3 regions of the Acetobacterium sp. K1/6 genome follow, and region 2 is predicted to be linked to each of the others. Evidence: riboswitches for the same ligand, from Rfam matches in the RefSeq annotation. Region 2 holds a riboswitch; each other region holds the start of a gene.

Region 1 (9,994 bases), on a different contig from region 2:
TCTTTATTAAACTCCACAGCCATGCTGACAACTCGTCCAATGATTTTCGGCAACCTTAAACAAATCCTGATTTTTTGTTCTACACGCCTCACAGCCATGGATGCAACGACCGGCAAAACCACAGCCGCATTTAACTTCATTAAACGTCGGCGGTCGTCCTTTTAATCCCACCGGTCGTTTGCCATCCAGCCTGGGGATGGCTTCTAAGAGAGCTCGGGTATAGGGATGGCGATGATTTCTGATTACTTCTGCTTTTTCCCCATATTCAACTATCCGTCCGGCGTACATAACCGCAATTTTATCAGCCATTTTTGAAACAACCCCCATATTGTGGGTAATGATCACAATTGATGTGCCAAAGCGCTCCCGCAGCCCCATCATCTCATCCACTACCTGAGCTTGAATCGTTACATCCAGAGCACTGGTTGGTTCATCTGCCAACAAAAGTTTTGGCTCCATAATCATTGCCAGAGCAATGGCAATCCGCTGATTCATGCCCCCGCTTAATTCATAGGGATAACTGTTTAAAACGCGTTCGCCATCCTTTAGATTCAGTTTATCCAGAAGACTTAATATCCGTTCCCCAGCTTCTTTTTTATCGATTTTAACATGACTCTGCATGGTTTCAATGAATTGTTTTTTTATCCGTCTGAGCGGGTTTAGAGACGAACCGGGATTCTGAAAAATAACGCCCATCTGCGAACCGCGGAAGGCTCTTTTTTCCTCATTGGATAAATTTCTCATATCCTTTCCCTGAAAATAAATATTTCCCTGTTGAATAGTCACACCCGTATCGGATAATTGCATAATGGCTTTTAAGAGCGTACTTTTGCCGCTGCCGCTTTCTCCGACGATGCCAAGGATTTCACCTTTTTCTACCGAAAACTCGGCATTTTTAATGATCTCTATCTTGCCATAGCCAACATCAAGATTCTTTACTTCCAAAAGACTGTTCATCCTGATTCCTCTCGTTTTTTGGTATCCTTATCTTTTGTCCGGACATTAAAACATCTGCGCTCGAATTCGTTTATGAGACACTAATCCGAGCACAGTCAAACCTCCTGGATTGCTTTTTTAGTTCATATCCATTTCCGCATTCATCTGATAATAATCGGTTGGATGTGGTTTTAAACCGGTAATATTGGCATCCATATACATTGCCATATTGACAAAACCAATATTGTCAAAAGCAAACTCATCTAAAGCCTTTTGTTGCACCTCGATGGCCAATTGAGCCCGCTTATCACTGTCGAATTCAGCTTTTAATTCGGTTAACAATTGATCTGTCTCAGCATTGTAGTAATGTCCAAAATTCGTCACACCAGCGGTTCCCAATGTACCACTTAAGAACGCCTGCGGATCGCCTACAGCGGTAGTTACAATACTGTAAATGCCAATATCAAATTCACCGGCTTTAAAAAAGTCCGAATTATCATGAACCGTTACTTCTCCCCCGATGCCAATGGCTTTTAGTTCCGACTGAAGCTCGGTCACAATGGCTTCATTTTTTAATCGTTTATAGGTAACAATGCTCACGCTTAGCGGTTTTCCGTCTTTTTCAACAATCCCATCACCATCGGTGTCAATATAACCGGCCGCACTAAGTACTTTTTTTGCTTCTTCCACGTTAAAGATTGCTCCTTTTAAATGGCTGCCGCCGTAGGCCAGATCGTTTGGAAACGCTCCCACTGCCGGTGTAATTGATCCATCAAAAAGGAAATCTGCCATGCCCTCTTTATCAATGGCCATCGATATCGCTTGACGCACAGCCTGATCGGCTACCGTCTGAAGATTGTAATACAAGAAATAAGCCCGGGAGGTTGATACTTCTTCAATTTTAAAATCGTTATTTGATTCAAAGGTTTCCCGACTGTCGGAGGTTAAATTCATTGCCACATCAACCTCTCCTGATTGAAGGGCCATCGCCATCGTATCCGTATCCGTTACAAATTTGACCTGAACCGTATCAATTTTTGGTGTGCCATCCCAATAATTTTTGTTCGCCGTTAAATCGATCGTCGTTTTTTCAACGAAATCTGCGACCACATAGGGACCGGTTCCAATCGGTGCCTTATCAAGATCTGCGGTTTTATCCAGATCAATAATCGACGTATAAGGATCACACAATTCATTAATCAGGGTAGGAAACGGACTGGCCGTTGTGATTGTTATAACATTGCCCGCCACAACATAAGCGGCTTCGCCAAATGCAGCGGCTCGTTTATTGGTACTGCCAACCCGTTTTAAGTTGTTTACAACCATCTCGGCGGTTAACGGGTCGCCGTTAGAAAAGGTGACCTTATCCTTAATGGTAATTTTCCAGGTATTGGTATCCACATTTTCATAAGACTCCGCCAACCACGGCTCTGGTACCAGCTCCATGTCCAATTTAAAGAGGGTCTCTGAAATAGCATAACGGACAGTAAACCAACCCTGCCAATCGACAGCCGGATCAAGCGAGCTCACCGCCTGTGTCTCACCCCAAACCAGATGTTTTTCTCCCGAGCTTCCGGTTTCACTGTTTCCACACCCTGCTAAAACAGCAACCATTAATATCAATGACAACAACATGATCAATACTTTTCTTTTCATATTCACTCCTTTTTATTTTTATTTAAAACCAGTAGCTGGTTTTAGATCGTTTGTTGTTTGGGTTCTAATAAATCCCGAACTGTATCACCGAGAAGATTAAAAATCATCACCGCTACCAACATAACTACCCCTGGGTAGAGAATAATCCAAGGGGCCGTCTGCATCAGACTACGGCCTTCATTGATCATTGAGCCCCACTCGGCCTGGGGAATCTGCACGCCGATTCCTAGAAAGGACAATCCGGCGATGCCCATCATCATTCCACCAATTTGCAGGGTTGCCGTAACAATTAAGGGTCCTGAAATATTCGGTAACATATGCCGCCACATGATCCGGGAATGACTGTTTCCGGAAATCCTGGCGGCTTGAATATAAACCTCAGACTTTACTACCATGACACTGCCCCGGGCTAATCGTGCATACTGGGTCCAGCCGGTCACCGCCAGGGCAATCATGGCATTGATCAGACCACCACCTAAAATACCCGCTACCGCAATGGCCAGAATCATATCCGGAAAAGCCAACAATATATCAACCACACCCATCAGTGCCCGGTCAACCTTTCCGCCATAATATCCGCAAACCACCCCATAGGCCGTTCCAAAGATAAAGGTCCCCATTACTAATGCCAGGGAAGCAAAGATGGAAACCTTGGCACCCATTAACACTCTTGAAAAAACACATCGGCCATAACTATCGGTACCAAAAGGATATTCTGACGAGGGCGGTTGCTTCGCCAATTTTAAATCGGTTAAATTTGGATCATGGGGACACAGCCAGGGTGCTACTAGACTTAAAACGATTAGAATCAGGACAACACCGAAAAGAAAATACAAACGTTTGTGAACGGCATCCATTGGCAGTTTTATTTTTTTCATTTTAGGTTTCCCACCCTTCTTTAACCCGCGGATCTAAAAGATGATAGGATAAATCGGTTAATAAATTAACCACAACATAGATAATTGCCATCCACACCACAAAGCCCTGAATCACGGGATAATCGCGGGCGCCAATGGCATCAACGACCATTTTTCCCAACCCCCGCCAGACAAAGATGGTTTCCACCACTGCTGCGCCGCCTAAAAGCGACCCAATCGATAGACCAATCAGGGTTACTACCGTGATCATTGAATTTCTTAATACATTTTTATACAGGATAACATTTTCCTGAATCCCCCGGGAGCGGGCTCCCATCACGTAATCTTTATTTAGTTCTTCCAGAACGGCAGCGCGAATCTGACGAATATATTTTGAAATCATCACCGTCGATAGTGCAATGGTGGGCAAAATCAAGCCTCGAATCGATCCTGTTGCTAACACTGGCAACCAGTTTAATTGCATGGCAAAAACATAAATCAGAACCAATGCCAGAAAAAAGTTGGGAATTGAGGTGCCCACAAAGGTAAAAAAACGAATGCTATAATCAACCCATTGATTTTGCCGGATAGCTGCTAAAATCCCCAGCGGAATGGCAATTAAAAGCGTTAAGAGCATCGAACTGACGGCCAGAATAATGGTTGAGGGCATTGCCGTTACTATTTTTTGACTAACTGGTACATTATCAACATAAGAGACCCCCATATCACCTGTTAAAAGATTTAAAAGCCAGCTCAGGTATTGTTCCAGAAAGGGTTTGTTTAATCCCATCTCTTCTCTTGTTTCATCAAGGATCTCCTGGCTGACTGCGGTTCCCTGAGCTGAGAGTTTCATTTCAGCGGGGTCACTAGGCGCAAGATACATTAATGCAAAGGTGATAAAACTAACACCAAGCAGTATTGGAATTAACTGCACGAACCGCTTCCTAATATATTTTCCCACGCATTCACTCCTTGATTTTTATTTTGTTAGTATATTCTAACTCTATACATCATGTCAATTGATTTTTCCTTGAGCCCATAAAAAAACTCACTATCCATAAAAGACAGTGAGTTTGTATTTTTCACAGCACAAAATCATCCTCTATCTTCCGTAGAGTATTAAGACAATAAACAGGCAGGTCTTCTGGCTCAAGTTTCAATACATCACATCCTGCCTATTTGTGGCATTTCTGGTGTGACTTTTCTCTTACAGCGGCGGGACCGCGTGGGATTTACACCCAACTTCCCTTTTCACCAGCTTATCAATTTTTAATGACAGCTGACACCTGGTTAATATTTAATTATTTTTGGGTAATATATATCAGAACAAAACAAATGTCAAGACTCTGTTTTAACTTACACCTCTGCTGTCATTCTGAAAAGCTAGGTAAACAACTAAAATTTTTGTAAAAAAAACCACGAAAATTAATAAACTTAACCTTCATGGCCTTTCTATTGATCTTAAATCAATATTTGTTATCCTCTAGTTTTTAGATCCAACCTAAATAAATTATACGTTAAATTATTATTAATTGTCAATTCTATTTTTTTAATATCTCAATCAACTGGTCAATGGTACTTTGTAAATTAATCCCGGTTAAAAAAGCGCGGCCATTAATCACCGGAATATCAATGTCCCCTTCCAGTTGACAGGTACAGACAATCGCATCGGGATGTAATTCTTGATACTTTTTAAAGGCATCTACCGCTTTGGCTTGAACAGTTTGACAGGCAATCCCATTTTCCAGCGCAATCTGTTCAATCTTTTTGGCAACTACAGTCGAGGTTGCCAGGGCAGTTCCACACGCAACTAAAACAAGTTTCATCGTTAATTCCCTCTTTCAATAATTAGAATTTTAGAATTTATCCCTTGATGATTTTTTTGAACTGTCCTAAATTTTCTTTCATATCGCCTTTAAATAAGCAGGATCCGGAAACAATGACATTGGCCCCAGCTTCCACTACTTCTTTTAGGGTGTTAAAATTAATTCCCCCATCAACCTGAAGATCAATATTTCGATTACCAATCATTTGGCGACAGGCGCTTATTTTTTCGGTGCTTTCTGGAATATAGCTTTGTCCGCCAAAACCGGGATAGACACACATAATCAGGATCATGCTAATGTGATCAAGATACGGCTTTATCACCTCCAGAGAAGTATCCGGAGAAACCACCAGTCCGGGTCTGACTCCTTTTTTTACAATGGCGTCAATACAGTCCTTAATCTCCCCATCCGACTCCACATGAACGGTAATGATATCCGCTCCGGCATCAGCAAACCGATCGATATATTTTAGCGGCTCGCTAATCATGAGGTGAACATCAAAGGGGATCTTTATGGTCTTTCGCAGGCTCGCCACCTGATCCGGACCGATGGTAATATTGGGCACAAAATGTCCATCCATAATATCCACATGGAGATAATCGGCGCCATTTTTTTCAACTTCTTTTAGATCCCGTTCCAGATTAGAAAAATCTGCACTGAGCATCGAGGGTGCTATTTTAATATTCATTGATATCTACTTTCCTTTTGAAATGCTGTAACCGGATTATAAAAAGGTCTTAATAAGATTGTAAATGATTTGCGGCTCTTTTGCATCTTTTATTTTTTGTAACATTTTTTCATTTTGAATAATGGTAATGATCGTCTGTAAGATCTTTAGTTGTTTTTCAGGATTATTAATGGCCAGTAAAAAAATTATCTGGACCGAAATACTTTCCCTGGGATTCCCCATGCCAGCAAAAACAATGGTGTTTTTTAACGTCACAATGGAGATACTTTCTTTTAATACATATTTCGCTTCAGTATGGGGCAACGCCACCCCTATTTTTGTGGGTAAGCCGGTCGGAAAGGTTCTTTCTCTTTCCACGACCGCTTCAACAAAATCTTCAGTAACACACCCCTGCGAAAGCAGCGGTGTGGCTGCTAACGCAATGGCATCAAACTGATCCTTGACCGTACAATTGACTTGAATGCGATCGATATGGATTAACGAGTCCATTATTGTTTTTCAGTGGTATCAACGAGTGTCATCTGATTTTCGCCGTCATCGTCGTCGAGATCATCCACTGGATCCTCCTTATAAACTTTAGAAATGGTGGCAATGGATTCTTCCGGTTTTAATTTCATCAGACGAACACCCTGGGTATTGCGGCCAACGGCGGTAATATCATTACCGCCAAGCTTAATGACAACGCCCTGATTATTGATCATCATAATTTCGCCATCCCGGCTGATCACGCAGAAACCAACCAATTGACCGGTTTTTTTGGTGACTTTATAGGTTTGCACCCCTTTGCCGCCACGTTTTTGGGGACGATACAGATCAGAGGCACTGAGTTTACCATAGCCATTTTCACTGACGCAAAGGACGAAGAGTTCTTTTTTAACAATATCCATCCCAACAACCACATCATCTGCCCGCAGATCAATCCCCCGGACACCAATTGATGTTCGGCTGATCGGTCTTACTTCTTCGGAGCTAAAGCGGATTGCATAACCACATTGGGTTCCCATGACAATTTCTTCATCCTGAACAACCAACCGGACATTGATCAGCTCATCACCTTCTCTTAAATTAATGGCGATAATACCATTTTTACGGGAGGTATCATACTCGGTTAAATCGGTTTTCTTGATAATTCCCTGTTTAGTTGCCATAATCAGGCATTTATCGGCGGTGAATTCTTTGACCGGAATCATGGTTGCAATCTGTTCCCCTGCTTCGAGTGGCAACAGATTGACAATCGCCGTTCCTCTGGCCGTACGTCCACCTTCGGGAATTTCAAAGGCTTTTAAGCGATAGACCTTACCCAGATTAGTAAAGAACATCAAATAGTGATGGGTGGTGGTGGTAAAGAGGTGTTCAACAAAGTCATTTTCGCGGGTGCTAAGTGCAGTAATGCCTTTGCCACCCCGTTTTTGTGACCGGTAATTATCAGCGGTAATGCGCTTCACATAACCAATATGGGTCATCGTGATGACGACTTCTTCTTCTTCGATTAAATCTTCAATTTCAAAGTCTTCGACATCAATATCAAAGTTCGTGCGACGTTTGTCGCCATATTTTTCTTTAATTTCGATTAATTCTTCTTTGATAATATTAAGAACCAGTTGACCATCACCTAAAATTGCTTTTAATTTGGCAATGGTGATCATCAGTTCTTTGTATTCTTCTTCGATCTTTTCCCGTTCCAGACCGGTTAAACGCTGGAGTCGCATGTCCAGAATCGCCTGGGCCTGAATTTCTGAGAGGCTAAACCGTAAAACTAACTGTTCCTTGGCGACTTTGCCATCGGCAGCCGCCCGGATTAATTTAATGACTTCATCAATATGATCCAGAGCAATTTTTAAACCTTCTAAAATATGGGCTCTGGCTTCCGCTTTTTTAAGATCAAAAATGGTTCGTCTGGTAATAATTTCTTTTTGATGTTCAATATAGTGAAAAAGAATTTCTTTTAAATTAAGCACCTTGGGTTCATTATTGACTAAAGCCAGCATGATCACCCCAAAGGTTTCCTGGAGCTGGGTATGCTTATATAACTGATTTAAAATAATCGTTTCGTTGGCATCCCGTTTTAAATCAATGATGATCGACATTCCTTTTTTCAGGTCGGACTCATCTCTTAAATCCGAGATTCCTTCAATTTTTTTCTCTTTTACCAGCTCAGCAATTTTTTCAACCAGCTTGGATTTATTAACCATGTAGGGGATTTCAGTGATAACAATCTGCTTCTTCCCTTTTTTGGTGGTGACCACATCAACCTTACCACGAACCTTAATTCGTCCTCGGCCGGTACGATAGGCACTTTTAATGCCAGATTTACCTAAGACAATACCAGCGGTTGGGAAATCTGGTCCTTTGACATGCTTCATCAACTCATCAATGGTAATCTCCGGATCATCAATAAAGGCGATGGTACCATCAATGATTTCGCCCAGATTATGGGGCGGAATATTGGTGGCCATCCCGACGGCAATCCCGGAGGACCCATTTACTAAAAGATTAGGATATTTTGATGGCAAAACCGATGGTTCAGTTTCTGACTCATCAAAGTTAGGAACAAAGTCGACGGTTTCTTTATTAATATCCCGTAGCAGCTCAGCGGCTATTTTGCCCATCTTTGCTTCGGTATAACGCATCGCTGCGGCGCTGTCGCCATCGACTGAACCAAAGTTACCCTGACCATTAACAATCAGATAACGAATCGACCATTCCTGAGCCATTCGCACCATCGCATCATAAACCGATGAATCGCCATGAGGGTGGTACTTACCTAAAACATCCCCGACGATACGGGCTGACTTACGAAAGGTTTTATCCGGAGTTAAGCCCAGTTGGCTCATGGCATAAATAATCCGGCGATGAACCGGTTTTAAGCCATCCCGAACATCCGGTAAGGCTCGACCTATGATGACACTCATGGCATAGTCAATATAGGAAGTTTTCATTTCTTCTTCAATATTAATCGATTTTATCCGATCAAATTCAATTATTTCTTGCATTTAACGTTACTCCTTCTTGACTAGATGTCCAAATTCTTAACTTTTTTAGCATTCCGTTCGATGAACTCTTTACGCGGTTGAACCTTGTCGCCCATCAGAATGGTGAAGATTTCATCGGCATAGGAGGCTTCCTCAATATTAACCTGAAGCAAGGTTCTAACGCCAGGATCCATGGTCGTTTCCCAGAGTTGATGGGCATCCATTTCCCCAAGACCTTTGTATCGCTGCAGACTGATGCGGGAACGATCATCCACACCTTCTAATTTTTTCTCCAGATCCCGATCGGTATAGGCATAATCAACCTGTTTTCCCCGGGTGATTTTATAAAGTGGGGGCTGCGCAATATAGACATATCCGGCTTCGATCAGACCTGGCATATAGCGGTAAAAGAAGGTGAGTAATAAAGTCCTGATGTGGGCACCATCGACATCGGCATCGGTCATAATAATAATCTTATGATAACGGGCTTTTTCGACATTAAATTCTTCTCCGACCCCGGTACCAAAGGCAATAATCATCGATTTTAAGGAGTCGGTGGTTAAAATCCGATCCAAGCGGGCTTTCTCAACATTTAAAATCTTACCACGCAGAGGTAGAATCGCCTGGGTTTTGGAGTCACGGCCCGATTTGGCCGAACCACCCGCCGAGTCCCCTTCGACGATATAAATTTCTGACAGAGCAGGATCTTTTTCCCGGCAGTCCGCTAGTTTTCCGGGTAGTGCAGTGGAATCTAAGGCACTTTTTCGGCGTGTAAATTCACGGGCTTTTTTAGCGGCTTCACGGGCTCTGGCGGCCGATAAGGTTTTTTCAATAATGTTTTTAGCGATACTGGGATTTTCTTCCATTAAGGCTGATAGTTGATCACCGACAATGGTTTCAACAATTCCCTTCACTTCGGTGTTTCCCAGTTTTGATTTCGTTTGACCTTCAAACTGGGGATCGAGCAGCTTGATACTGACAATCGCCGTTAAACCTTCGCGCGCATCTTCACCGGTCAGATTCTTATCATTCCCCTTTAAAAAGCCATTTTTACGGGCA
Region 2 (9,994 bases):
GCCCGCTTAAGCATCATTTACTTCTGTTGGCTTGATTAGTTATTGGTAACAAAAGGTCTTTCCGTTGAGCCCGGTGCTGCTTCGCCAGCGGGTACAACCACAATCCGAATGCCTTCCAACCGGTAGCCAAAGCCCGCGGTTCCGGCACTTTCACCATTTTTAGCCCAATCCAGCCAGCCAAAATTCTGGGCATGAACCTGGTAATATACATCAAACTGCCCGGCATCTGCCCCTGTCAGCTCAATGTCAATCCCTTCTAGTCGCAGGCCCCGTCCCTTGGTGCCACTCATTACACCATCAGCTTTCCAATCGTTTTCCCAACCGATGTTCTCGATATGGGTTTTATACCGAATGCCTAAATCATGGCCTTCAGTTCCACTGAGTTTAACTTCAATCCCTTCCAGTCGTAAGCCCCGACCGGAGGTTCCACTCATCACCCCATCTGTTTTCCAGATTTCTTCCCAACCAACGTTTTGAATATGGGTATGATAGGTGGCACTGACGGGCTCAGTTACCACGGGAATAGCGGCTTTTAGTTCATTATATAATTCACGCGCTTGTTTCGTCGTTGCTTCAAAATTCATCATCATTTTGTAGGCCTGATCATACAATGTTTTAAACTGAGTATCCTGTAGATACTGACTTTTTTTGCTGCTGGAGTTAATCTCTGCCAGCAGTTTTGTCAGATCGCTTTTGTCCGTTTGATTAATGGGTGCCATTCCGCCCATAAAATCCTGACCTAAATCGGCACCGTAACCCCAGAGGGTGAATTGCAACCGAAAAATATCGCCATTAGCTGGCGTATACCCGTCCAGTCCATAACCGGGAAAAACATTGTTAACCGAATACATCCATCCGGACATGGGGCTGTAATCTTTCTCTGATAGCCGATCCGGGTAAGTCAGACCTTCGGCCAGGGCCGTTTCTGTTGTTGGTGCGTCGCCAAAATCCTGATGGGATTCCATTTTAGAGATACTGGCGGGTACATTGAGTTCTCCAGTCTGAGCACCGTAAATGCCAACCAGATAATTACTTTTCCAGACAATTTTATCGCTTCCTAAAAAACGGTTTAACACTGTTATTCCGGTATCCCCAGTATAAATAGGGATTTGCACCGGTTCGACATAATAACCTTCGCCCAAGGAAAATTTTTCCACCGAAATACTGATGGTTCCGGTCTGTGCCTCTTCCTGAACCGGCACATTCTCTTCGGCTTGCACCGGTCCTGAAAAAAGCAGGACGGTCATCATTAATCCCAGCATCAACATCTTCTTCATTAACTTCTTCATCTTCTCCCTCACTTCATCAATCAAAATTTTTTTACATTTTCCAAACAATTACAAAAAAAGAGCTCCCGTCTCAATCAAAAAATGACTGACGACAGAAGCTCCAGAATATGCTGTAGAACTTTGTTTGGCATGTATCCTCAAGTGCGAAGGATTATACCGGTTAATAAAGAATAGGTTCCCGACTCATGCCCAAAGGCAATTACGGTAGCGCATCTGTTCAGGACTTTCACCTGGATTCCCCTAAGATAATTTGATCGATAAATCTGATCACCTTATCAAGCCTAATAGAATTGACTGAGATCAAACTCACCATTCCCGGCATTCTTTATAACAATTATTAAGTTGTCAAAATAATCTTATTCAAAATCTTTTTACTTCGTATTTTGAATAACGAAACTCCAATTAAATTCCAGTCAGTAATTAACCGCATTTAATAGATCAATTAAATATTAACACCAGGAATCTGAAATTGCAACCGTTTTTTAGTTTTTATTGCCATTAATTAGTACCATTTAACAAAAAACTATTTATTATTCTCTTTTCAGTAATTATTCTGCTCTGGTCAAATACATCCCATAGCCTGATTTTGAATCGCCATGTAGGCATCCAGACTTTCATAATCTTTGGCCAACAACTCATACACGATATATTCAGGCGTCACCGACTCAATAATATTTTTAACCAGTGGATGATCAAAAGGCACATGCCAGTCAATTTTTTTAATATGTCCCACCGTTTTAAGATAGCGTTCAAACTGATCCTCAGTTGCCAGGATTTCTTGATACTGTGTACGATGATCTGATAACAGATAGTCTCCTGGTAATGACAGATTCACATGTACGCCCTTGATCCAGTCTTTTAAGCTACCCAGCTTCTCAATGCAATCCAATATGTATTCGGCACCTTCTTGAGCTGTTTTTAGCTTGGGGTTTGTGATCATCAAATGACTGAGATCCAGCATGATGCCTTTATTTTCATAGTTGATCTGATCCAGAAACCGCTGGGCTTTGTCCCTATCTAAGAGGGTTAACCCCGGCCACCATAGATTTTCGAACAGCAGCAGTACATCACTATTGGTATCAAAAGCCCGGTTGACCAGATCCACAGTTGCATCCAGTACCTCATCATCGGTGTAATCAAAAGCCCCGGTAAATGAATGCTCCGTGGTTACGTGGGAAACGTGATAGACCATATACTCCACCTCAAATTCCCGGGCTCGCTGATATTCCTGCCTAAAGGCCTCCACCAGAATGTCAGGATGGGTACCGCCATAATATTGACGAACCCCCTTCATCCCACCAAACATCTCCGACACCTTTGCCATATCATTTTGATAAAATTCCAGCCAGGTGGGAAAATATTTCAAGTGAAGTCCTTTTAATATCTGTCGTGGTAGCGTATCCAGATAATCTTCTTCATAACAAATCAACTCCACACCATCCAGTTGGTGTTTTTCTAAAAAACTCTGCACATTCTTCCAGTCGCCTTCAAATTTTTCCAGATCGCCGGAGTAATTTGAAATATTCATCAGAATCATCTAATGCTCACCTCCTTGATTTATGCTGGCATTATAACCCAGTTTACCTTAACATCAGTTGTTGTTGATAAAGGCTAAGTCATTGGTTCCTGCTTCTACCGCCGGAGGTGTTTCACCTTTTGGCACCACCACAATTTTGATGCCCTCCAGTCGGTAACCAAAACCGGCGGTTCCGGCACTATCACCATTTTTAGCCCAGTTTAACCAGCCAGAATTTTGCGCATGAACACGGTAGTACACGTCAAATTTATCGGCATCGGCTCCGGTTAGTTTTATGTCAATGGCTTCCAGGCGTAATCCCTGTCCTTTGGTACCACTCATGTCGCCATTGGCTTTCCATGCGTCTTCCCAGCCGATGTTTTCAATATGGGTTTTGTACTCAATACCCAGGTCTGCATCACCTTGTAGTTTTACCTCAATGCCTTCTAAGCGAAGCGAACGGCCAGCGGTACCACTCATCTTTCCATTGGCTTTAAACTCTTTTTCCCAACCATCATTTTGAATATGGGTTCGATACAAACAATTGACGGTCGGAACCGTTGGTTCAACGGGGTCGGCGGGATCTTCCGTTGCTTCAACCTTCGCTTTAACCGCATTATACTTTGTCATATCAATGTTGCTTTTCTGACTCGCCGTTAAATTGAGCGAACCAAGTACTGCATCCACCGCATCCAAGCCTTGCTGAGCTGCTGCCTTGTTGGCTGCCGTGATTGCAGAGGCCTCTGGCAGGGCCCGAATGGCGTCATTCACCTTAACGGTAGAATTGCTGACATCGGTACAGTCAAAAAGCTTATTCTGATTCCGATAAGCTCGCACAATGGCTTCATAACCCCTGGCGATCTGACCTTCATCAGCAGAGAAAGATTCGTTTTTATCGGTTAAAATATCAAGCAGCGAGTAACCATTTTTTATAAAGGCCGTCTGGAAAAGATCGACATCGGCGGTGCCCAGCATAATAAAGCTTTGAGCATTCGACCAGGCATTGTTATAGTCGATACCGCTGTAAAAGAGGCCAGTATAGCCTTGAATCCGGGAGAAATAAGGAATGAACACCGTCTCCATCGCTTGTTTTACATCATAAAATTCATCACCGTCTTTGGCATTGGGATCATAAAAAGCTGCAATCGGCTGGAATTCCATAATATACATATCAATCAGCGGATCAACATGAGTAACGGAACCCGCCAGCGCCTTGGCGGCCAACTCATGAATATAGGCATGGCCACGATTCGGCAGATAATTATAGGAATCAATGGCAAATTCACTGACCTGTTTAACAAAATACCCATCGGATGGGTTCTTGCCATTGGTCAGCATTTCAATCAGATTATAGCCGCCAACATTTCTGGCATCATAACCCATGGCGGTGATTGCCAGGGCATCCTTGGCTACCTCATTGGCATCAAAGCCTTCGTTTAAAGGCTTGCCTTGAGCATCTTTTTTGTCTGATTTCTGATATTTCTGCACAAAGGCATCATAACATTCGGCATAAAAGCCACTGTGTGGCGTATAATCGGCCCGGGCTGCCGTAAAGATCAACCATGAGCCATAGGCCTGGGTTGTTGTTCCAAATACCGCATCCTGTCCCGATACCGTAGACGGCAAGCGGTAAACCAGTGAATCCTGAATCAATTTTTCAGCCGAACTGATCAATGCTTCCTGTTTAGCGCCATCAGGTACCGTTGTGTTGCCATTATAGCTAAGCGAAGGCATGTTGGCTTCAAAATCTTTCCCAGCTAAGGGTGTTCGTTCTTCTTCGTACCAGTAGGTCAATTGATAGTTACCAGCCAGTGCTTCGTCATACTCAATGAGGTACTGATTCAAAAGTGCCGGAATAGCGCCACTAAAATCATAAGCTTTTGATTCCAGCCCACTAAACATCAGTGGATTTTGGATTGTACTTTCCGGGTACATCGGGACCAGTTTGGCCTGACTTTTATCAATAATTGCCTGACTCGCACTGGTACCATCTGCCGCCACTAACTTAGTCGTGTAGCTGGCTAGCAGGAATTCATCATAATTCTCATTGATTCCCTGAGCCGGAACCACCTTGTTTTCGATGGTGTAGACCACCTTCACCGCAATGGCTGTTTTGTTATCGGCGGCTTTGACCGGCATCATCCACCCTAGGACAGACACCAAAACTAAAATCAGCAAACCGGCCATTAGCCAGCTTTTTCTTTTAACGTCTTTTAACAAGCTTTTCATTTTTTCACCTTTCATTACTTAGTTATAAATGCATTACCCACAGTGCCCTCAGCCGCCACTGGTGCCGGTGCACCATGGGATACTACCTGTATTTTTATACCTTCCAGTCGGTAACCAAAACCTGCCGTTCCGGCACTCTCACCGTTTTTAGCATAACCCATCCAACCCACATTCTGGGCATGCACCTGATAATAAACATCAAATTGATCGGCATCAGCGCCAGTCAATTGAATATCAATGGCTTCCAGACGTAAACCCTGTTTTTCTGTGCCACTCATTTGCCCATTGCTTTTCCATTGCTCTTCCCAGCCCAGATTTTCAATGTGGGTCTTGTATTCCACACCAAGGTCATACTCGGCATTTTCTTCCAGGTTTATCTCAATCCCTTCCAGCCGCAGTGATTCGCCAATCGTTCCGCTTACCTCCCCGTTTTTCCTTAGCGTTTGCCATCCCTCATTTTGTACATGAGTCCGATAACTAGCGTTAACACTAAAGGCGGCAACGGCATTGTTAAGTTCTGCGGTTGCGACATTTATTTCGTTTTGTGATGCAACCATGTTTGTCGATACTGCAATGGCATTGTCATAGGCCATTTTTATGATATCATTACTTAAATAAATTTCTTTCATCTCGGTGTTAACGATAGCAACTGCTTTTAAAAGGGCATCCTTATTACCGATTATCACCTTCGGTTCCGGTGAGCCCCATTCATAACCAGTCAGATCAGCTCCATAGCCCCAGTAACTAAAAGCAATCCGGACAACATCGCCGTCTTTAACCACATAATCGCCCATACCGACATCCGGACTGAGGTTATTGACTAAATACATCCATCCTCCCTGTTGACTGTAAGAGGTGGTCCCTAATGCATTATCCGTGCCAGCATTTCCAAAGGCTTTGGCTGTTGCGGTATCACCACCGCCAAGCTTTTCGACAATATAATTGGGGATCACCACCGATTCTACTCCGGCATCAGTTCCTTTAATGCCATTGATGTAAACCTTACTCCCGATAATGTTGTCAGGCCCAGCCAATCGTGAAACCAGATCAAAGACGGTTTCACCTTCTGTAAAGTTGATCTTAACCGGTTCGATGAAAAATCCCTGGCCAATCGTTGACCGCTCCATATCAATAACAACCGAACCACCGGCATTGCCGCTTTCCACCTCGTTAACCGCTGCCATAACCGACAAGGGTGTGAACATCCCTAAAACCAATAGAATAGCCAAAACCCCATTTGATTTCTTAAACATTTTCATTTCGCTTTTTCTCCTTCTTTTTAAATGATTATCAAACCGTTGACTCAAGCTTTGTTCCCTCTCTATCCCTCCTTGTTCCAAACTGTACTAATTACAATAACTGATTTTTATCTTAATGATATAAGCGAAAAATCAACAAAAAAAGAACTTCCATCCAAGTCAAAAAATGACCTGTGATCGAAGTTCCAGTAGTTGCTGTAGAACTTTTTGTTGCTCAACCGCCTTAATTGCGAAGGTCGATGGCTGTTGCTAAAGAATAGGTTCCCGGCTTATGCTTTTGGCAATTACGGTAGCGCATCTGTTCGGGATTTTCACCCGGATTCCCCTGAAGCAAACAAAAAGGCCTTGCCTGCTTAAGCCTAATGGAATAATGTGATTGACTAACACCATTCCCGGCATTCTTTATGACATGATTAAATTTTACACCACTGATTGTATAACAAACAGCTTTGCATCTTATTATATAAAGCTTATCATCTGCTGTATGAAATTGCAATATTTTTTATTAACAATTGCTTCATTTTAAAATATCATCGCTCGAAAATAATTGGTGTCGTTTTGAGTTTATAATCCTCAAATAACTATTTTAATTTTTAACAAACTAAGGTATAATAATATAAATTAAAATGATCTGCAAGATGAACTCGACATATCCGATCGTTGAAAGGGGAATTTATGACTAACGAAGAGTTTCAAACCATTGTGCTAAAAAAGTTTGATACCATGGAGGGTCGCTTTGATACCTTGGAATCTGATTTAACTAGTGTCAAAACTAAGTTAGATGCTGTCGCCGATCAGGTTGCTGTTTTAACCGAATTCAAAACTGATACCGAGCAATATTTCACCGACACCAAAGAGACGCTTAATTTCATTTTACACAAAGAATTGCTAAATGAAAAAGAAGTGTTTTTACTGAGAAAAAAGCAAGCTCAATAAAATGATAGCATAAAAGAGCAGCCAACACGCTGCTCTTTTTTTATTTAAGTACTACCGAACGGACCGGTTTTACAATTGTTTTTCTGGTCGCCATTGAAGCCTCCCATTTTCTTTTTTTTATACAAAAAAAGAACTCCTATTTATATTTTGGGATGAAGGCTAAGCCTCCATCCCGTAGGGGTCTGTGTTTGTTTACTGCCTTAACTGATTCGTTTATTACTCAGTTTTTAACCAGAAACGCGGTCTCAATGCTTCCTTCTTCTGGTGTCGGTGCGGCTTGTCCTTTGGGTACCACAATCACGTGAATACCTTCCAGGCGGTAGCCAAATCCTGCTGTTCCGGCGTCTTCACCGTTTTTGGCAAAGGCCATCCAGCCGGTATTTTGAGCATGCACCTGATAATAAACATCGTAGTTTTCGGCAGCGGCTCCGGTTAGTTCAATCCGGATCGCTTCCAGTCGCAGGGCTTTCCCTTCGGTACCGCTCATGATGCCATCGGCTTTCCAGCTGTCTTCCCAGCCGATATTTTCGATATGGGTTTCGTAGCGAATGCCCATGTCGACGTCAGCGGTATCGGCTCGCTTAATTTCGATCCCTTCCAACCGCAGAGATTGTCCCTGGGTTCCACTCATGGCACCGTTATTCTTCCAGTCCTGCCAGCCCACATTCTGAACATGGGTGCGGTAACTGAAATCAACGGTGGGGATCTCAACAGCCTTTGTTGCCACGACGCCAAACTCGGAGAAGGCATTGACTTTAAAGAGCAGTGATTTTCCATCGGCGGACAGGATTGGGGTAATCCATTCCACGGTGCCGTCGGTTTTCTTATGATAAATCTTATAGCTGTCATAACCCTGCTGGTCATCGCCTAACGGCATCGTCAGGGTGACAAAGCTGTCGGGATTGTTATTAAATTCAGCCAACGCTTCGTCACTCATATCTGGCTTGATGCTGTAGAGGCTGACGACCTTGGCATCTTTGATGCCGGCTTCTGTAGCTGCCTTTTCCGCTTCGTCGGTCTTGTCGGCGTCGCCGCTTTCGGGTTCAACCTTCAGGCCAACGCCTTCAGGGAGACCAACCACTTCAATACCGGTGACTTCATCTTTTGCCGGTGGCGTTGCCGCTTCCAGCTCGGCAATCCGAGCTTCAGCCACAGCTAACGCATCCAGGTTGGAGACCAACGCTTTTTGAATGTCGGTCAGTTTGTTATAGGCAGTGCGAGCTGCCACCACATCAGCCTTGCTGCCCAGGGCCAGTTTGTCGCCAGATGGCAATCCACTAATCTGTCCGCTGACAGCTTTAGCCGTGGCCTTGTCGGCTTCGGTGGCTTCGCCAGCCAGCAGCTTGGCCATTTGTGTTTCGACGGCCGTCAATGTACTAAGATTCGTGACCAGCTTTTTCTGGGCTTCGCTTAACGCGTCATAGACAGCCCGGGCGGCAGCAACCGCATCTTTGTCGGTCAGTGCCAGCTTATCCACTGCTGGCAAAGCGGCAATCTGATCACTAACAGCCTTGGCAGCAACCTTATCGGCGGCGGTCTGAAGCTCGGTGATCTTGGCTTCAGCGGCTGTCAGGGTGCCAAGGTTGGTCACCAGTGCTTTCTGGGCCGTTGTCAACGCATCATAGGCGGTCCGAGCGGCGGTGACAGCGGCTTTATCAGTTAAGGTCAACTTGGCCACTGCCGGTAGTGCAGCGATCTGATCAGTAACAACCTTGGCCAGCTTAGCATCATTTGCCGGATCTCCTGGTTTATAGTCGGCAATGGCTTTGTTCAGGGCGGTGGTTGCGTCGTTAATCGGTTTTATTTTTGCAGTCATATCCTGTACAATAGTCATGGCTGCTTCATAAGCTTCACTGATGGCCGCGTCACTTAGGTAGGCGGTATTGCCATTGACCTTGGCCAATGCTTTAAGAAGGGAATCTCGATTTTCAGGAGTAAAGCTCATTTCGTAAGTAACATTATTTCCGTCAGTACCTTTTCCCGTTACATCCGCCCCGGTTCCCCAATAGGTAAAGGCCAAACGAAGTACATCGCCATTTTTTAAGGTGCTACCTTTCATCCCAACACTTGGGGAACTATTATTGACAAAATACATCCAGCCAGAATAATCGCTATAATCTTTTTCACCAAGGGTGTTGCCTGATTGCGTTTTCCCATGCGATTTAGCTGCATTGGTATCGCCGGCATTTAACTCATCGATTATATACTTCGGTATGGAGACAGCACCAGAATCCGCACCTTTAATTGCTGCAAGATATCCGGGATCATTACCGATAACCATATTCTCGGCACCTAACAACTTCTCAACGGCATCCCAGGCAGTATCGCCCTGCTTAATAGTTAGGGTTTGAGGTTCAATATAGAAGCCCTGCCCGATAGTGAAGCGCTCAATGGCTACAGTAATCGTGCATTCCGGTGTTAGGGCAATGATTTTTGCTTCTGCTGCTTCCAGCTGGCTGAGGTTCGTAACTAAATTTCTCTGATAAGTGGTAAGTGATGTATAAGCTGCTCTGGCCGCATCAACAGTTGCTTTTTGACTATAGCTTGAAATGCTACCCAATGCGTTAATCTTTTCAATCACTGCATTAGCAGCCTTCTGATCGGCACTAATTTCTCCTGCCCCTTCCAATGCTTTAATTTTCGCTTCACTATCAGTCAATTTTTGAAGTGTTGTCGCACTGATAAGCAGCTTTTGACTTTCCGTCAAGAGATCATAGGCACTTCTTACTCCCATAACCGCCGTTTTATGATCAATGGTGATCGAT
Region 3 (9,994 bases), on a different contig from region 2:
CCGCCGTGATATTTTTAAGGTAGGCAATTTCTTTGATCAATTGAAGCACCTCCAATTGATTTTTTAGATCCAGGCTGCTCGTTGGCTCATCCAGCATTAGCACATCAGTTTCCTGGGCTAATGCCCGACCAATTAACACCTTCTGATATTCGCCGCCGCTTAACTCATCGACATTTTTTAATGCAAATTTTTCCAAATTTAACATCTTGATGGTCTCATTGACAATATTTAAATCATTCTTCCCCACATCCCATTTGATATAAGGTTTTCTACCAATCAGAATCGAATCAAAAACTGTCGTGGTTGTACTTTGATTACTCTGAGAAACATAAGCCACTCTCTGGGCCAGCTCACTCTGCTTAAACGCTTTAATATTTTCCTGATCAATTAAGACACTCCCGCCCTGGGGCTTCAAGATTTTGTTAATACACTTAAGCAAAGTCGATTTCCCGGCGCCATTTGTTCCCAGTATCGCCAAACATTCCCCGCGCTTCATGGAAAAAGAGATCCCTTTTAAGACGTTTTGGCAAGGATAATCAAAAGCCAATCCTTCAACTTGTAAATTCAACGACGTTTACCTCCTTTAAGTAAGAGATACAAAAACAGGGGTGCCCCTAAAAATGATGTCACTGCTCCCACCGGCAATATAATGGGGGAAATAATCGTTCGGGCAAAGGTATCCGAGACCAGCAACAAAAGCGCCCCCATTAAGGCAGAAATGGGAATCAAAAAGCGATGATCCCCGCCGATGATCCGCCTGACCATCTGTGGTGCCACCAAACCGATAAACCCAATCACACCAAGAAATGATACCGTCACTGCGGTAATCATCGATGATACCAGCATGCCGCCAAATCGGGTTTGCTCGACATTAACCCCCAAACTCTTAGCGGCATCGGCACCATTGTCCAGTGCATTATAATCCCAACGCTTCATCATAAAGTAGATCATCGCAAGACCCACCACCGCAGCCAAAATATAAACCTCTGTCCAGCCAGCCCGACCCAGGTCCCCAAAGGTCCAGAAGATAGCGGCAGCAATCTGCACTGATTCAGCAAAATACTGAATCAAGGTAGTGCCTGCTCCAAAAAGAGAGCTCAGTGCCACCCCTGCCAGAACAATAGACTCCGGCGAAAAACTGCGCATTCGGGACAGCAGCAAAATTATCATGGTCGCTCCCATGGAAAAAGCAAAGGCAAAAATCGTTACCAGATAAGGATTGTTGACAATAATCGGCTGCGCTGCCGAGCTTTGCACCGTCCCAGCACCCAATACAATAATAGCGATATTGGCACCAAAGGCAGCTGCACTGGAAATCCCCAAGGTAGAAGGCGATGCTAACGGATTTCTTAAATTATTTTGCATCACACATCCGGCCACTGCCAAACCTGCACCGGCAATAACCGCGGCCAAAACTCGGGGCAGACGAATCCGCCATACCACTACACTAGAGATTTCGGTACCAATGCTCATCAGGGTTTTGACAATGTCGGTGGGGTCCAATTCCATGGCCCCACTATTCATGGCAAAAATGGCTACCACCAGCAACAAAGCGCAAAGAATGAGAATCAACACGGTTTTTTTGCCCGTGAATTTCTGGTATAATTCCAGGCTGTCGCCCTCCACCTCAATCACGGCACTTGGTTTTTTTAGCATCTTTATCTCCCGTCTATTTGAGCAGACAGAACAGACCACAGCAATTGACCGTTTTTGGAATAGTTTATATCTTCAATCTGTCCGTCTTTGCTTTTATTCTTAAGATAATCCCGAATCGTCTGTTTTGTCTCTTCATCGGTAGCCCTTAACATATGGGCATAATAATTGGTTGCTTTTTCCAGCTCCCAAATCTTTGTCCGTTGATTCTCACTATGTTGAAACTCCGAAAAAAAGCCCATATCCCATAATATATTAAAGGCGTAATATAAGGTATTCCGGTAGTCAGCGGTGCGGTTTTCTTTATTCAGTGCCACTCGTAGTTCATTTCCAATTTTATCTTCTTTGATCAGGTGTCCACTCATAAAACAATAGCCTTTGGAGGCCTGATTCATTTTTTTTAATTCCTCGGGGCCGCTAATAGCTGGGCTCATAGAAGCAAAAACGAGATCAAAATAGCCTTCCCACCCTTCTGCGGCCAAATCCGCCTTTTCCCAGGGCATAACCTTAAACGTAAAAAAATCAGCCTTTACACTGGCAGCATTTTCCTTTGTAAAATCAATCATATTAGGGGAAATATCAATCCCCACTACTTCACAGCCCATTTTTAAGAATTCTTTGGAATAGCGCCCAGCACCACATCCGATATCCAGTACTCTCGCTCCCGGGAAAATAGCATCCTTGCTTTTTAAAAGCGACAGTACCGGATCATCAGCCATTTCCCTCTTTCCCATCTCATTAAACTCCGAAGCCCGATCATCCCAAAACTGCTGGGTTTCATTTAGATCCGTCTTTTTTTTGTTGTCAACCCATTTTTCCTCAAAAGTCATCGCTTCTCCTCTTTTCTTTTTTCATTATTTTAAACGCTTTTAATTTCTTTAATCGCTTACCCTGGGCAAATAAAAAAAGAGCTTCTTTTATTAATAAAAGAAACCCTTCCCATCTCAAGGTATTCTAAATCATGCGGCCAATCATCCCCTGGCATATTTTTTAAATCAAGGCAGGTCTCCTGACTAACAGTTCATCCTATTCTCACCTTCCCAGGCTTTAGCCCAGTGGTTTTTTAAGAATTCGTCCCTGTTCACAGTGGTGGGTCCGTGCTTTCTAAGCTTCCCTATTCTCCGATCTTCATGATCGGCACCTTGAATGATAAGTTATTAAATTAAACTCATTTGATAAAATCAACGCCCAAAATTTTTTAGGCTAACGTTTTCAATAAGTTGTCTGTGTTTTTATGTTACAAACCACTAACACGTTTTTGACATAATACCATTATAATTTTTTTATGTCAACCACAAAACTCTATATTCTGATCTGTTTATAAGAATTTTATCTGTGAAAAATCAATACAGCCATCGTCACTGACCATTTTTGAATCGGCGTGGACATACTCAATTTTTCCGACAAACATTTCGTGAGAACCGGTGACAATTGAGTCTACAATGCTACATTCAATATTAACTGGGCAATCGGCAAGAATCGGAGCATTGACAAATTTAGCTTCTTCTAAATTGACCTTCATCACCGCCAGCTTATCTTCATCGCGTTTGCTGTGGCTACCCAAATATTTAAAGGTTTCTTCATAGGCTTGATCAACCAGATTCACCACAAAACAGCCGGACTCTTTAATCAGATGATACGAATACCGTGAGGGTACAATCCCGACCATGACCATCGGCGGATCATAACTGCAGTTTCCGCAATAGCCCACCGCCAGGGCATTGTTTTCGCCATTTAATCCCCGACAAGATACCAACACCTTAGCCACTGGATTTAAACACGACTTCATATTTCCTTTTACTTTGTTCATCATTTTCTCCTTGTTCTTTTTTATTTTTAAATAATAACCCGGCTACCGGTTGCCAGATAATTAACCTGTTCTCCCAGCATCATTTTTAGGATTTGATAAGGCTCTTTCCCAGTACAATGGCAGGTGTAATAAATTGTCGCAGTTTTTTTGAGTTCGTTACCAATTTCCTCAATCAATTCTTTTGCCTCCGGTTTTTTTCGGGTGCGATTATAAAGATGAAATCCCCCAATGACAACAGTCGGCTGCATATCATAGTTTGATGCCATATGATCAAGAATGTTAACGACTCCCTTATGAGCACAACCTGCCACCAGCACGACCTGATTTCTTTCCCGGATGATCAGGTTCTGTTCATGACAAAAATCATCTGCCATCCGTAGCCCATCTTTTTCCATCAGCAGGTCAGCGTTGGCCGTAGAGCAACAGCGTTCTCCCTGAACATTTGAAAAAATGCACAAAGCATCATCGATGACGAAATCCGCTGCCAAAAAGATAAAGCGCGGATTAGAAAACAGTTCCTGATCCAGACCGATATAGGCCTCCCCGTCTGCTCTTTTAGAATAATGATTTTCAAAGGCTTGACCATTGATATAGATTGCGGCCTTATCATTGATCTTAAGAAATGTTTCTAAACCACCACCATGATCATAATGACCATGACTAATGACCAGGGTATCCACTTCGCAAAGGTCAACCCCCAGTTTTTTTGCATTTTCTGCAAACAGACCGCTGGCACCCACATCAAATAGCAATTTATGGGTTTCGGTTTCAATGTATAAACTCAATCCATGTTCATTTTTGAATTCTTCAGACACCGATGTGTTTTCAGCTAATGTTACAATTTTCATTTAGCCACCCTCAGCCTTTTAGTTTTCACTTTTTTCTGTCTGGCCCTTCGTTTTTTCTAAATCTGCCTGGTCCATCACTGGTGCGTTTCTTTTAATAACTTTATTCAACCTTCGTCCGCAGCCACAGCCTTTTCCAAGCCCATATGCGTTTATTCCCGAGCATCGACCTAGTCCTTTTCCACTGCCGGAACCCCGACCATGTGGTCCTGTTTGATCTCTTCCTGGCATTTTAATGCCTCCTTTTATTGTTGACATATGTTATTTATACTTTTATTATAAGGTTTATCAAACATATGTCAACAATTATTTTAATTTCCCATTACCTTACTCAAACTGCGCCTGATACATCTGCCAATAACTGTCGCCCTTCGCCATCAGTTCTTCGTGGGTTCCCTGTTCCACCACATCACCCTGATCTACTACCAGAATCAAGTCGGCATTCTGGATCGTTGACAACCGATGAGCAATGACAAAACAGGTTTTATCTTTCATCAGATGACGCATGGCCTCCTGGATCTTTTTCTCGGTGCGAGTATCGACGTTGGAAGTGGCCTCATCGAGGATCAGCATTTTGGCATTTAACAACATCGCCCGAGCAATCGTCAAGAGCTGCTTCTGGCCCTTGGAAATATTGGTTCCTTCATCACTCAAAATAGTTTCATAGCCATGGGGCAGATGCTCAATAAACGAATGAATGCGGGCAGCTTTGGCCGCCTGCACCACCTCGGCCATTGTGGCATTCTCTTTACCATAAGTCAGATTTTCATAAATCGTACCATGAAAAATCCAGGTATCTTGAAGCACCATAGCAAAGGATTTTCTCAGACTGTCCCGGGTCAGTTCCTGGACCTCATTACCATCGACATAAATATTCCCGGCGTCAGTATCATAAAAGCGCATCAACAGATTAATAATGGTGGTTTTCCCGGCCCCGGTCGGGCCGACGATGGCAATCAGCTTGCCCGCCTCTACCTGCAAGCTGAGGTTTTTAATAATTACATGATTGGCATCATAGCTAAACCGAACATCTTTAAGAACAATATCACCATTTACATTGGTCAGTGCTGTCATTTTTTTTGTATCTCTGGCCTCTGACCGTTCATTTAGCAAGGCAAAGACCCGTTCAGCCGCTGCCAGGGACGACTGCAGATCGTTCATGATATTGGCCATCTCATTAATGGGTCCGGAAAACTTTCGGGAGTACAACACAAAGGAGGAAATCTGCCCAATCGACATCGCTCCGGCCAGATATAATAGTGCACCAAAGACACTGATGCAGGCCAAAGACAGGTTGTTAATAAAATTAATGGTGGGAAAAATCATACTGCCGTAGTATTCGGCCTGATAATAAGCCGCTACCGCTTCTTTATTCTTAATATTGAATTTCTCAATGGTATGCTCTTCCTGGTCGTATATTTTCAAGGTCTTTTGGCCCGACACCATTTCCTCCACAAAGCCATTGAGCTCCCCCAATTTTCGGGATCGCCGACTAAAAAGGGGCCGGGTTTTTTTAACCAGGTAACGGGACATAAAGATCGATGCCGGTACGGTAAAAGCAAAAACAAGCACCAATTTAGGCGAAATCGCCAGCATCATCAAAAATGAACCCAGGACGGTGATAACTGCTGAGGCTACCTGAATCAGGTCGCTGGAAATCGAACTATTGACCGTATCAATGTCATAAGTAATCCGGCTGATAACGTCGCCCGTCTGATGCAGATCAAAATACCCCACCGGCAGATCCATCAGCTTATTAAAGACATCCTTGCGCATCGCATAGGTAACCTGACGGCTGACCCGGATCATCAGCACTTCCAGAATATAGGTCAGTCCGGCTGAGCCGATATAAAAAATGACCATCCAGAAGGCGTAATAAAACACCTGCGAAAAATTGACCTGACCGGTTCCAAGTTCGATGGCATCAATGGCGTAACCCGAAAGCAATGGCCCCACCAGTGCCAGGAGGTTACTTCCAATGGTTAAGACAATGGCCGCAAACAACCGCCATTTATAGCGCATCAGATAGCCGCCCAACTGGATCAGGGTACCTTTGCGGTTTTGCGGTTTCTCAAATTTTTGTGATCGTCTCATCTCAGGACACCCCCATCTGGGAATGACTGATTTCCCGATAAACGTCACAGCTTTTCATCAGATGCTTATGCTTGCCATAGCCGATGATCGCACCGTTTTCAAGCACCAGAATATGATCGGCATGGCGGATCGAACTAACCCGCTGAGCCACAATAATAATCGTGGTATCATCAAAATTTTCCTTGATGGATTTGCGAAAAGCCGCATCTGTTTGATAGTCCAAGGCACTCGATGAATCATCTAACACCAGTATTTCCGGCCGCGAAGCCAGTGCTCGGGCGATCAGAATCCGTTGCTTTTGACCGCCACTGAGGTTGGCACCTTTGATAGTCAGCTGTTCGCAGGACTTACCTGATTTTTCATCCACAAATTCTTTGGCACCGGCACAATCAATCGCTGCTGTAACGGCGTCTTTAGAGAGATTTCTGCCCAGATCGATGTTTTCCTCAATGGTGGCTTCAAAGATCATATCATTCTGAAAGGCCACCCCGAACTTTTGATGCAATTCCCGGGGATCCATCGTTCTAACGTCACGACCATCGATGAGAATCATCCCCTCGTCCACATCATAAAGCCGCATCAACAGGTTCAGCAGGGTCGTTTTGCCAGCACCAGTTTCACCGATAATTCCCAAAGTTTCCCCTTTGGCCAGTGCAAAAGAAATATTGCTCAGATTAGGTTCCTCTTTATTATACGAAAAGGAGACCTCTTTAAATTCCACAAAAACGTCCGTTTTGTTCGTTTTAATCACTTCGGCTACTTCCTGAACTTTTAGTGCATCCACACTATCTAACGCCTGGATAATCCGATCTGCCGAAGCTGTGGCCTTTGGCCACATTTCAAACATTCTGGAAATGGCTACAACGGCATGAAGAATAATCGTAAAATAGGTCATAAAAGCCAGAATGATCCCCACTTCTGAGGTACCATTATTGACACCATAAGCCCCCATTACCACGACCCCAACCAAGCCCATATTCAGACAGATATTCATGGCTGGCGAAATCACCGCTACCGTCATCCGGGCTTTTTTCTCCCGGTTTACGACATCGGTATTAATGGCATCAAACCGTTTTTTCTCATAGTCTGTTTTAGACAGGGCCTTAATCACCCGGATGCCATTGATATCTTCTCTGACCACTCTGACAAAGCCGTCAAACGCCTTTTGCAGTCCAGCAAAAAGCGGCATGCTTTTTCTCGAAACCAGGGTAATCAATACCGCCATAATGGGCATAATGCCAATTAGTACCGTCGCCAAAACCGGGTCCAGGGTCATCGTGATAATGATACCACCAACCAGCATAATCGGTGCCCGAACCCCCAGCCTTTGGATGCGGATAATCATCTGGTGAATGATGTAGGTGTCGGATGTTAACCGCGAAATTACCGACGGCTTGGTTAGCGTATCCATTTGGTGATTGGAAAAATACATTACCTTGGCAAATAGATCATGCCGAATCACCTCGGTGGCATCACTGGCCACCCTGGCCGCCATACGATTGGCAATAATGTTAAAGACCAGCCCGATGATCGCACAGACCACCATCACAACGCCCCAATAAAATATCGGCAACCATTCATTTAACGGGATCACCTGATCAATAATCGTGGCCAGAATTGAGGGAATAATCAAATCCATGATCGAACCGGTAAATTTAAAGAATACCCCAAAGGCCATCCGGCCATAATAGGGTTTTAAATATTCTGTAATGATTCGTTTCATGTTCTACCTCCCCTCTATTTTTTTGCTTATTTGCTACACTTTTATTATTGTAAGCTTTTTTTTAAGAAAATTCATCTGATTTTTTGCATTCGACAAACAAAAAAGCAACCCCATGATTCGGCGGTTGCTTTTTTATGATACCGATGTGATATCGGAACGCTTCAGAACCCGGATTCTTGATCCTGAAAAATCTCATTTAATGGTCGGCCATCACCCTTAAAAAAATCAATCCCCAGACTCCTTGCCATTGTTGGTGCGATATCGACCATTTGAATTTCACCTAACTGAAAGTTACTTTTTATCCGTGCGCCGGAGGCCACGAAAACGCACCGGTAACCCTGTTGATCGGGCTTATCTGGTAAATAACCATGGGTTGCCTGCTCGTCTTTTGATGCGTCCATCGCCTCAATAACCGGGCCTTCCAGATCGTCCTCAAAACAGTAGCCGATTTTCGCTTCCAGCATATAAGAAACGGAGTCCTCGGCATGATACTGACCCAGTTCCTTTCGGTTATATAGTTTTTCAATTCCAAAACAGTCCTCGCAGATGGCCTGATTTAGAATCGCGACTGCCATTTTCTCGGCTTCGCTGTCATTTTTGCGCAAATGCAGATAAGCTGCGCCCCCAGCCCCCTGGATATAGGCCCGCCATTGCATTTTTTTGTTTTCTTCAAAAATAAGGCCTTTTTCTTTTAATAAGGCATTGAGCTTTATCTTATAGTGGACATTAATCTGTCCATGATCCCCCAGCACAAGAAAGGTCGTATTCTCTTTGATCCCCGCTTCTTCGACTGCCTGAATGAGATCGCCCAACCTTTTATCCATCCGGATGATGGCTTCTTTTACTTCCGGACTGTCGGTACCATGCTGATGCTTTGCGTCATCCAGGTCAATGAGGTGCATTAGCAGTAAATTGGGTTTCTTTTTTTTAATCGTATCCACCGCGCACAGGGTTGTAAAATCATCCAGATATGGTTGTTTGAAGCCTTTTCTAAAGCGTCCAAATTTCTTTTCCAGGTCGAGGCAATAAAGTGGACTGCCGTTTCTTAAAATTTTCAGCACCTGGTTTTCCTTTTTAATGGCCCGGATCTCGGGCAAGTTATAATCAATGGCCGTTCTACCCGTCACCGGCCAAAGGATTCCGGCTGATTTAAGATGATGCTTTTTTAAGCAATCATAAATCGCCGGCACCTTGATTTCATTTTTATACCAAAACCAGCGCTGCTCCGCTTCCTTTTCAAATGGCTGAAAAGGATTATTATGATAGATTCCGTGTTTGTCGGGATAGACTCCGGTTACCATGGTCGTATGAACGACATAGGTCAGGGTCGGATAAACACTTTTTAATTGAGTACTATAAGCACCGTCTTTGATCAGTTTTGATAAATTGGGAAGCCTGCTTGCTTGTTCCCAGTTATCCTGTGAAAAGGCATCGTAAGAGATGACCATTAAATAGTTTGATTTTCCTGGGCCCATCTTTAAATTCACTCCATGACGTTATAACCTTGCTGTGGGTCTCTTGGCAAGGTTATAAAAATAATAAATCCGATCACAAACAAAGGGATAATTCCCAGTATACTCAGTCGGGCGTTGCCGGTCAGCGTTGTTGTCAGTGCCATGATCGCCGGTCCCACAATGGCTGAAAATTTACCAAAAATATTATAGAAGCCGAAAAATTCATTGGATTTTTCCTTGGGAACAATCTTGGCATAATAAGACCGGCTCAAGGCCTGAATGCCGCCCTGAGCGGAACCAATCATCGCCCCGAGAATAAAGACATGTCCGATCGAAGTGATAAAAATGGCCGCGATACAGGCCACAATATAGGTCATAATACCAACAATGATCATGGTGCTGGTTGAAAATCGTT

The links. A riboswitch is a leader RNA that binds a small molecule or an ion and turns the genes downstream of it on or off. The one in region 2 is predicted to bind cobalamin.
Region 1: it holds a riboswitch for cobalamin, as region 2 does, so the genes downstream of both, nikB (nickel ABC transporter permease) here and U2P91_RS08755 (DUF4430 domain-containing protein) in region 2, are expected to answer to the same signal.
Region 3: it holds a riboswitch for cobalamin, as region 2 does, so the genes downstream of both, U2P91_RS03635 (class I SAM-dependent methyltransferase) here and U2P91_RS08755 (DUF4430 domain-containing protein) in region 2, are expected to answer to the same signal.

The regions. Positions count from the first base shown of each region.
Region 1 covers NZ_JAXQGA010000010.1:60,766-70,759, forward strand. The annotation lists gene U2P91_RS10565 (ABC transporter ATP-binding protein) at 1-1, opposite strand, end outside; gene U2P91_RS10570 (ABC transporter ATP-binding protein) at 7-957, opposite strand; gene U2P91_RS10575 (ABC transporter substrate-binding protein) at 1,075-2,592, opposite strand; gene nikC (nickel transporter permease) at 2,634-3,470, opposite strand; gene nikB (nickel ABC transporter permease) at 3,472-4,410, opposite strand; cobalamin riboswitch at 4,566-4,754, opposite strand; gene U2P91_RS10590 (PTS sugar transporter subunit IIB) at 4,991-5,275, opposite strand; gene rpe (ribulose-phosphate 3-epimerase) at 5,313-5,963, opposite strand; gene U2P91_RS10600 (PTS sugar transporter subunit IIA) at 6,000-6,452, opposite strand; gene gyrA (DNA gyrase subunit A) at 6,452-8,956, opposite strand; gene gyrB (DNA topoisomerase (ATP-hydrolyzing) subunit B) at 8,977-9,994, opposite strand, start outside.
Region 2 covers NZ_JAXQGA010000008.1:28,325-38,318, reverse strand. The annotation lists gene U2P91_RS08770 (DUF4430 domain-containing protein) at 36-1,289, opposite strand; gene U2P91_RS08765 (TIM barrel protein) at 1,852-2,826, opposite strand; gene U2P91_RS08760 (hypothetical protein) at 2,881-5,034, opposite strand; gene U2P91_RS08755 (DUF4430 domain-containing protein) at 5,049-6,293, opposite strand; cobalamin riboswitch at 6,531-6,663, opposite strand; gene U2P91_RS08750 (hypothetical protein) at 6,969-7,229, shown strand; gene U2P91_RS08745 (DUF4430 domain-containing protein) at 7,450-9,994, opposite strand, start outside.
Region 3 covers NZ_JAXQGA010000003.1:116,587-126,580, reverse strand. The annotation lists gene U2P91_RS03645 (ABC transporter ATP-binding protein) at 1-568, opposite strand, end outside; gene U2P91_RS03640 (FecCD family ABC transporter permease) at 565-1,656, opposite strand; gene U2P91_RS03635 (class I SAM-dependent methyltransferase) at 1,659-2,483, opposite strand; cobalamin riboswitch at 2,635-2,813, opposite strand; gene U2P91_RS03630 (flavin reductase family protein) at 2,972-3,463, opposite strand; gene U2P91_RS03625 (MBL fold metallo-hydrolase) at 3,490-4,311, opposite strand; gene U2P91_RS03620 (DUF5320 domain-containing protein) at 4,330-4,539, opposite strand; gene U2P91_RS03615 (ABC transporter ATP-binding protein) at 4,636-6,402, opposite strand; gene U2P91_RS03610 (ABC transporter ATP-binding protein) at 6,404-8,125, opposite strand; gene U2P91_RS03605 (alkaline phosphatase family protein) at 8,287-9,600, opposite strand; gene U2P91_RS03600 (MFS transporter) at 9,609-9,994, opposite strand, start outside.